One region of the Pseudoalteromonas sp. CST2 genome, then DNA from elsewhere that is predicted to be linked to it. Evidence: predicted binding sites of a transcription regulator. Region 1 holds the regulator's gene; the other holds the start of a gene.

Region 1 (4,596 bases):
AATGTCGTTAAAGGTGCTTTGTAAGTGCACGCGCACAAGCGTTGGCTCTTGCTCTTTAATTTCGCCTTTTAACAATACGTAGTGCAGTTGGCCGTCAATCGTATCTTTGTAGGTTACTAAATCAAACTCACCGTGCTCAGTAGGTAATTTACACTTAGCCACTTGCTCTATGGTGGTTTCGTTAAGGTTTCGGTATTCAATTAAATCTGCAATTGTGCCAATTTTAATACCATGCTCTTTAGCAAATACTTCTAAATCAGGGCGGCGCGCCATAGTACCATCGGCATTGAGAATTTCTACAATAACTGATGAAGCTTCAAGGCCGGCTAAACGTGCTAAATCACATCCAGCTTCAGTATGGCCTGCGCGCGTTAACACGCCACCTGGTTGTGCCATAATAGGAAAAATATGCCCAGGCTGTACGATATCACTTGGTACGGCGCCTTTTGCAATTGCCGCTTGAACTGTACGCGCTCTATCGGCTGCTGATATACCTGTTGTTACGCCTTTGGCAGCTTCAATCGACATAGTAAAGTTAGTAGAAAACGCTGCGCCATTGTTTTTAACCATTAACGGTAAATCAAGCTGCTCACATCGCTCTTGCGTCATAGTTAAACAAATTAAGCCACGGCCATGAGTGGCCATAAAGTTAATTGCTTCGGCGCTAATGTGCTCTGCTGCAATGATTAAATCACCTTCGTTTTCTCTGTCTTCGTCATCCATTAAAATAACCATTTTACCGGCTTTAATGTCGTCGATGATTTCTTGTGCGCTGTGTAAATTCATAAATTTGCTCGTGTAAGTTATCAGTGTCGTTATTTAACAAAACCAGCTTTAGCTAGTAAGCTCATTGAAATATCTGAGCCAGTCGGCTGCTCAGCCCCTTTAATAAGGCGCTCTAAATAACGTGCAATTTGGTCGACTTCTAAATTAACGCGTGTGCCCACTTTAAAATCAGCAATGGTGGTTTGCTCGCTTGTGTGCGGCACTATGGTTAATTTAAATTTATTACCTTGTACAGCGTTTACTGTCAGGCTTATACCATCTATACATACAGACCCTTTGTAAGGAATGTACTTCATTAAGTTTTCATCGGTGCTTAGCCAATATTCTGTAGCGCGCGCATTACTAGTAATGGCTGTAATGGTTGCAATGCCATCAACATGACCTGACACCAAATGCCCGCCTAAACGTGAAACCGGCTGCATGGCTTTTTCAAGGTTAACTGTTTGGCCAATATTATAATTTGCAAACCCAGTTAAGCTGATAGTTTCGTTTGATAAGTCGGCACTAAAGCCATCAATGTGCTTATCAACTACCGTTAAACATACGCCATTAGTGGCAATGCTATCGCCAAGCTTTACATCGCTCATATCAAGATTAGCGCTTTGAATGCGAATGGCTAAATCGCCTTGTTTTTTTTGTAATAGCGCAATTTTGCCTGTGGCTTCAATTATTCCAGTAAACATAGCCCTACTCTTTTAATTAAGTGATTGGAATGTGTTTTGTAGCGGTTATACGTAAATCATCGCCTATTTTCACACACTCTTTAAACGTCAAATTAACGGTGTTTTGCATATCTGTTAGCGGTGCAAAATTAACTAAGCTTTTTGCATCGCACCCCATTAGTTTAGGCGCTAAATAAAATATATATTCGTCTATTAAATTAAGCTCTGTCATTTTACCGGCAAGTGTAGCACCCGCTTCTAAATAAACATGATTAAATTGCAGCTTAGCAAGGTGCGCTAAAACAGACGTTAAATTAACTTTGTTATTTTGCTGTGGCACTTCTATATGACTTACAAAATGCGGCCACTGCGTTGATTTATCAACCTTGGTAGTAAAAATTATTATTTCACTTTCAATATTAAATACTGCCAGCTCTGGTGTAAGCCTATTTTGTGAGTCAATTATAACACGCACCGGTTGGCGTAGGGGGAAATCGGTAGGCAAAGCCTGTGGCAACTCGCTTAACCTCACATTGAGCTTAGCATCATCGGTAATAACCGTATCGGCGCCCGTTAAAATAGCGCAGCTTTGTGCTCGGTGTAATTGTACATCTTGTCGCGCAGCGCTGCCGGTGATCCACTTACTTTGGCCATTTTTAAGCGCGGTTTTACCATCAATGCTGGCCGCCATTTTACACGTAACATACGGAAGCCCCTGCTCCATACGCTTAAAAAAACCTAAATTAAGTGCGCGCGCTTGCTGCTCTAAAAGCCCAAATGCAACCTCTATACCTGCATCGCTGAGTATTTTAAGCCCTTTACCTGCTACTTGTGGGTTGGTGTCGACCATAGCTGCAATAACTTTTACTACACCTGCTGCTTTTAAGCCCTCTGCACACGGCGGAGTGCGTCCGTAATGGCTACACGGTTCAAGCGTAACATACGCAGTCGCACCTTTTGCGTTTTCACCTGCTACAGCAAGGGCATTAACCTCAGCATGCCCCTGCCCAGCTAATTGATGAAACCCTTCACCAATTATGTGGTTATCTTTAACTAAAACACACCCTACATTAGGATTGGGGGTGGTTGTAAATCGCCCTTTTTTTGCAAGCTCGATGGCACGTGCCATGTACATTTCATCTTGCGCAGTAAAGGTTATTTGGTTTTGCATTATTACTCCCCTAAACGGGCAATTTCTTCACCAAATTCGCGTATATCTTCAAACGAGCGATACACAGAGGCAAACCGCACATAGGCTACTTTATCCAGTTTTTTAAGCGCCTCCATTATGCACTCACCCACAAGGTGACTTGATATTTCTCTCTCGCCGGTAGCACGCAACTGCGATTTAATAATATTAACCACTTCATCCACTTGCTCTGTACTAACAGGGCGTTTTTCTAGGGCGCGATTAAGGCCATTGAGTAGTTTATCTTCATTAAAGGGTTCTCGGCTGCCATCTTGTTTAATTACACGTGGCATAACTAACTCGGCGCCTTCAAAGGTAGTAAATCGCTCGTGACACTCGTTACATTCACGACGACGGCGAACTTGGTGGCCTCCGCCGACTAGGCGAGAATCAATAACTTTAGTATCTTTTTCGGTACAAAATGGGCAATGCATAACTCGGTACTTCCGTTTTAAAACAAAAAAGGCCGCTATTTAGCGGCCTTTTATCTTAGCAAAAAAATAGGGCCTGTTGGCCTTTCAGGATTAAATTTGTTCTATCTAGGGGTGATTTGATCGCGGCGCGAGGTTTGTAACCTAGTGGGCTAAGTAAAAACCGAGCAACAAAGAGTAAATCGCCCCTAGGACGAACCCGAGGGCAGTGCATGTTTGGCATTTATGCTGCGTTATCGCCTATTTGTGTGGAGTAACCACACTACATAGACTCTGCCTTGCCTAAAAACCAAACATACTACTGCAAATTAAACCTCGAAAGGTAAACAGGCCCCTTGTTGTGATCTAAATTACTGCTGCTTATGCAATTAAGCGTATACAGGTAGTTTTGCACAAATTGCTTTAACTTTTTCTTTAACTTGCGCTTGTACTGACTCATCGTTGATGTTGTCTAATACGTCACAAATCCAGCCAGCAAGTTCTTTCGATTCAGCTTCTTTAAAGCCACGACGCGTAATTGCAGGTGAACCAATACGCAAACCAGAAGTAACAAACGGTGAGCGAGGATCGTTTGGTACAGAGTTTTTGTTCACAGTAATGTTTGCATTACCAAGCGCTGCGTCTGCATCTTTACCTGTGATATCTTTATCGATTAAATCAAGTAAGAATAAGTGGTTTTCTGTTTTATCAGATACGATTTTGTAACCGCGCTCTTGCATAACAGCAACCATAGCTTGAGCATTTTTAACTACTTGTGCTTGGTATGTTTTAAATTCTGGTTGTAGAGCTTCTTTAAATGCCACTGCTTTTGCAGCAATAATGTGACATAAAGGACCACCTTGGCCACCTGGGAACACAGCGCTGTTAAGCTTTTTGTAAATTGCTTCGTCGCCACAAGCAGAAATAATTAAACCACCACGAGGGCCTGCTAAAGTTTTGTGTGTTGTTGTTGTTACAACATGCGCGTGAGGTACTGGGCTTGGGTAAACACCCGCCGCAATTAAACCTGCAACGTGAGCCATATCAACAAATAAGTAAGCACCTACTTTATCAGCAATCTCACGGAATTTAGCCCAATCAACAATACCTGAGTACGCAGAAAAACCACCAATAATCATTTTTGGTTTGTGCTCAAGTGCTAGCGCTTCTACCTGTGCGTAGTCAATTTCGCCAGTTGCTTCGTCTAGCCCGTATTGGATTGCATTGTATAGCTTACCTGAGAAGCTTACGTGTGAACCGTGCGTTAAGTGACCACCATGAGCTAAGCTCATACCAAGTACAGTGTCGCCTGCTTCTAATAATGCTAAGAAAACAGCTGCATTTGCTTGAGAACCCGCATGTGGCTGAACGTTTGCATAGTCAGAACCAAATAGCTCGTTAGCACGATCAATTGCAAGTTGTTCAACAACGTCTACGTGCTCACAACCGCCATAGTAACGTTTGCCCGGGTAACCTTCTGCGTATTTGTTTGTAAGCTGTGAACCCTGTGCTTCTAGTACGCGTGGGCTACAGTAGTTTTCTGATGCGA
Region 2 (4,596 bases), on a different contig from region 1:
AAGTTAGCATAATGGCTAGCTCTCATACCCCCTTAACTCCTTTTGAGTATGACGCTTTCTTATTTGATTTAGATGGCACCTTGCTTGATACAGCAGACGATTTAGGTGCTGCTTTAAATGCCGTACTTAAAAGTGAAGGTGTTGCGCAAGTTACGCCTGAGGCTTATAGAAAAGTAGCGTCTAATGGCGCCGGCGCACTACTTCAACTTGGCTTTAAAGCGCAATGGGCATCGCAACCACAAACTGAACGTATAAAACAGTTAGTCAGCCACTACAGCCAAAACCTAGCGACACACACCCGCTGCTTTGAAGGCATAGAATCATTACTCATAGCCCTTGAGAACCAAGGTATAAAATGGGGAATAATGACTAATAAGCCAGGGTTTTTAACCGATCCATTAGTGGCTGCTATACCCGCTTTAAAAAATGCACACGTTGTGATCAGTGGCGATACCCTCACCGAGGCTAAACCATCACCTTTACCCTTACTACACTGTACAAAACTGATGAACGTAGATCCTAAGCGTTGTTTATACATAGGTGATGCTCAACGTGATATAGAAGCAGGTAAAGCCGCAGGTATGCACACAGCAACAGCGCTTTGGGGCTATATACCAAGTATTGATGAGGCCAAGGGCTGGGAAGCCGATTTTAACTGGCACAGCCCCATTGATGCTTTTAACCATATATAGTGCCATGTAAATTTTTAAACACTATATATTGTGATTGTATCAGTTTTTATGCAAAGCTTGTTGATAAAAAAAGCAGTCGAAATTTATTTTCAAAATGCATAAATTTAGCAGATCATTAGTTGATTTTTAGCTATTTCAACTTAAATGATTGTTCGAAGGTGAGTGACTACTAACACAAATACGTTATCCCAAAGTTATCCACAAATAGGGGCAATTATGTCCCTTGCAAATCAGCTCAGACCACACTATCTTGTGATCTCTAAATTGAACAACACCAGATATTGTGGCCAAATGTTATTCAATTAAATTCGCCAATACGGTGAAACTTATAATAAATGAATACGTACCTTGCTTTGGCGAGGTATAAAGCATTGGTCAAAATACACAATTCCCAAGGAATACAGGCAAAGCTATGAACCAACAGTTATCTGTAAGCAAGCGTGACGGGCGTAAAGAGCCTTTAGATCTTGATAAGATCCATCGCGTTATTGAATGGGCCGCCGAAGGTTTAAACAACGTATCGGTTTCACAGGTTGAATTAAAGTCACACATTCAATTTTACGACGGTATTCGTACAAAAGACATTCACGAAACCATCATTAAAGCAGCAGCCGATCAAATTTCAAAAGAGTCGCCTGACTACCAGTACTTAGCTGCCCGCTTAGCTGTATTCCACTTACGTAAAAAAGCTTATGGCCAGTTTGAGCCTCCACGTTTATTTGACCATGTTACAAAAATGGTTGAAGACAAACGCTACGACGCTCACTTACTCGTTGATTACACAGAACAAGAGCTTGACGAGCTAGATGCTTATCTTGATCATTCGCGCGATCTTAACTTTAGCTACGCAGCAGTTAAGCAGCTTGAAGGTAAATACCTAGTACAAAATCGCGTAACGGGTGAGATTTACGAAAGCGCCCAGTTTTTATATATCTTAGTGGCTGCGAGTTTATTCTCTGACTACCCGCGCGAAACACGTATTGACTACATCAAACGTTTTTACGATGCAGTATCAACGTTTAAAATCTCTTTACCTACGCCAATTATGTCGGGTGTGCGTACCCCTACGCGTCAGTTTAGCTCGTGTGTACTTATTGAATGTGGCGACAGCCTTGATTCAATTAACGCCACATCATCTGCCATTGTTAAGTACGTTTCACAACGTGCAGGTATTGGTATTAACGCCGGTCGTATTCGTGCATTAGGTAGCCATATCCGTAATGGCGAGGCGTACCACACAGGTTGTATTCCTTTTTATAAGCACTTTCAAACAGCGGTTAAAAGCTGCTCGCAAGGTGGCGTACGTGGCGGCGCTGCAACGTTATTCTACCCGCTTTGGCATTTAGAAGTAGAAAACCTACTAGTACTTAAAAATAACCGTGGTGTTGATGATAACCGTGTTCGTCATTTAGATTACGGCGTACAGTTTAATAAACTAATGTATTCTCGTTTAATTAAAGACGACTACATTACGTTATTTAGCCCATCAGATGTGCCTGGCCTTTACGATGCATTCTTTGAAGACCAAGACGAGTTTGACGCGTTATACGTAAAATACGAGCAAGACGAGTCTATTCGTAAAAAGCGCATTAAAGCGATTGAGCTTTTCTCAATGTTCGCACAAGAGCGTGCCAGCACAGGTCGTATTTATTTACAAAACGTGGATCACTGTAATACGCACAGCCCGTTTATTTCTAAAGTGGCGCCAATTCGCCAATCTAACTTATGTTTAGAAATCGCATTGCCAACTAAGCCGTTAAATAACGTAAACGATGAAGAAGGCGAAATTGCACTTTGTACGCTATCTGCATTTAACCTAGGCGCTATTGAGTCACTTGATGAACTTGAAGAGCTTGCTGAGCTTGCAGTACGTGCACTTGATAACCTACTTGATTTCCAAGACTACCCAGTACCGGCTGCACGTAATGCCACTATGGGCCGTCGTACGTTAGGAATAGGCGTAATTAACTACGCTTACTACCTTGCTAAAAATGGTAAGCGTTACTCAGATGGCAGTGCTAATGCACTGACTCACAAAACGTTTGAAGCAATTCAATACTACCTAATGAAGGCATCAAACGAGCTGGCTAAAGAGCGTGGCGCGTGTCCTAAGTTTAACGAAACAACGTACTCTCAAGGTATTATGCCAACTGATACGTACAAACGTGACTTAGATAAAATTTGTGATGAGCCACTGCACTTAGATTGGGATTCGTTACGTGCCAGCATTAAAGAGCACGGCATGCGTAACTCAACACTTAGCGCATTAATGCCTTCAGAAACATCGTCGCAAATCTCTAACGCAACTAACGGTATTGAGCCACCACGTGGTCACATTAGCGTTAAAGCAAGTAAAGACGGTATTTTAAAACAAGTAGTTCCTGAGTACGAACGCTTAAAAGATAACTACGAGCTACTGTGGGATATTCCATCAAACGATGGTTACTTACAGTTAGTGGGCATAATGCAAAAGTTTATTGACCAAACTATTTCGGCCAATACTAATTATGATCCAAACAAATACGAAGGCGGTAAAGTACCTATGAAAGTCTTATTAAAAGACTTACTAGGTGCATACAAGCTTGGTGTTAAAACACTTTACTACCATAACACCCGCGATGGCGCATCAGATGCACAAGACGACACTCCAGAAGTGGAAGATGATGATTGTGCAGGCGGCGCGTGTAAAATTTAATAGTTAAACTTAAAGCGGGCTCTTTGCCCGCTTTGTCCTGATAGTTTTAGTGATAGTTTTTTGAGTGATAGACATGTCTTATACTACTTTTAGTCGTAACCATAATGATCAAATGCAAGAGCCAATGTTTTTTGGCCAAACCGTTAACGTTTCGCGTTACGATCAACAAAAATACCCTATTTTTGAAAAATTGATTGAAAAGCAACTTTCGTTTTTTTGGCGTCCAGAAGAAGTAGACGTAAGTAAAGACCGTTTAGACTTTCAAGCATTACCAGAGCACGAAAAGCACATATTTTTAAGTAACTTAAAATATCAAACGCTGCTTGATAGTGTACAAGGCCGCTCGCCAAACGTTGCCCTACTCCCTATTGTGTCTATTCCTGAGCTAGAAACATGGATAGAAACGTGGGCATTTAGTGAAACTATTCACAGTCGCTCTTACACCCACATTATTCGTAACGTTACACAGTCACCAGAACTTATTTTTGACGACATAGTAAGTAACGAAAAAATTAGCGAACGTGCTGATGCGGTAACCACCTACTACGATGATTTAATCAATGGCGTGTCGCTTTATAACCTCTATGGCGAAGGCAAGCACGAAATTAACGGTCAAACCGTTGTGATTAGCTTATTTGATCTTAAAAAGAAACTTTACCTTGCCATGATGTCGGTAAATATTCTTGAAGCCATTCGTTTTTATGTCAGCTTTGCGTGTTCGTTTGCCTTTGCTGAGCGTGAATTAATGGAAGGTAACGCTAAAATCATCAAGCTAATCGCACGTGATGAAGCGCTTCACCTGTCGGGTACGCAGCATATTTTAAACATTATGCAAGATGGTAAAGACGACCCTGAAATGGCGATTGTTGCCGCGCAGTGCCGTGAAGAAGCCATTAAAATGTTTGTTGAAGCCGCAGAGCAGGAAAAAGAATGGGCAGAGTACTTATTCAAAGATGGCTCTATGATTGGTTTAAACAAACACATTTTATGTCAGTATGTTGAGTACATCACCAACGCACGTATGACCGCCATTGGCCTGCCTGCGCAGTTTGAAAACAACAGTAACCCAATTCCATGGATCAACTCATGGCTTGTGTCTGACAACGTGCAAGTTGCACCGCAAGAAGCTGAAATTAGCTCATACCTTGTAGGTCAAATTGACTCACAAGTAGATGCCTCAGAATTTGGTGACTTTGATTTATAATGAGT

What was found. The regulator NrdR, encoded in region 1, represses ribonucleotide reductase genes. The targets are predictions, from matches to a motif close to AAACACNANATNTNGTGTTT.
Region 2: nrdA (class 1a ribonucleoside-diphosphate reductase subunit alpha) is a predicted target of NrdR. The motif match lies at 962-981, and genes of this name have one in related genera.

Annotation. Positions count from the first base shown of each region.
Region 1 is NZ_JAQREO010000022.1:8,952-13,547, reverse strand. It holds gene ribBA (bifunctional 3,4-dihydroxy-2-butanone-4-phosphate synthase/GTP cyclohydrolase II) at 1-786, opposite strand, end outside; gene PSH41_RS19275 (riboflavin synthase) at 816-1,469, opposite strand; gene ribD (bifunctional diaminohydroxyphosphoribosylaminopyrimidine deaminase/5-amino-6-(5-phosphoribosylamino)uracil reductase RibD) at 1,486-2,619, opposite strand; gene nrdR (transcriptional regulator NrdR) at 2,622-3,071, opposite strand; gene glyA (serine hydroxymethyltransferase) at 3,437-4,596, opposite strand, start outside.
Region 2 is NZ_JAQREO010000002.1:401,970-406,565, forward strand. It holds gene ubiG (bifunctional 2-polyprenyl-6-hydroxyphenol methylase/3-demethylubiquinol 3-O-methyltransferase UbiG) at 1-12, shown strand, start outside; gene PSH41_RS04500 (HAD family hydrolase) at 12-692, shown strand; gene nrdA (class 1a ribonucleoside-diphosphate reductase subunit alpha) at 1,105-3,387, shown strand; gene nrdB (class Ia ribonucleoside-diphosphate reductase subunit beta) at 3,461-4,591, shown strand; gene yfaE (class I ribonucleotide reductase maintenance protein YfaE) at 4,591-4,596, shown strand, end outside.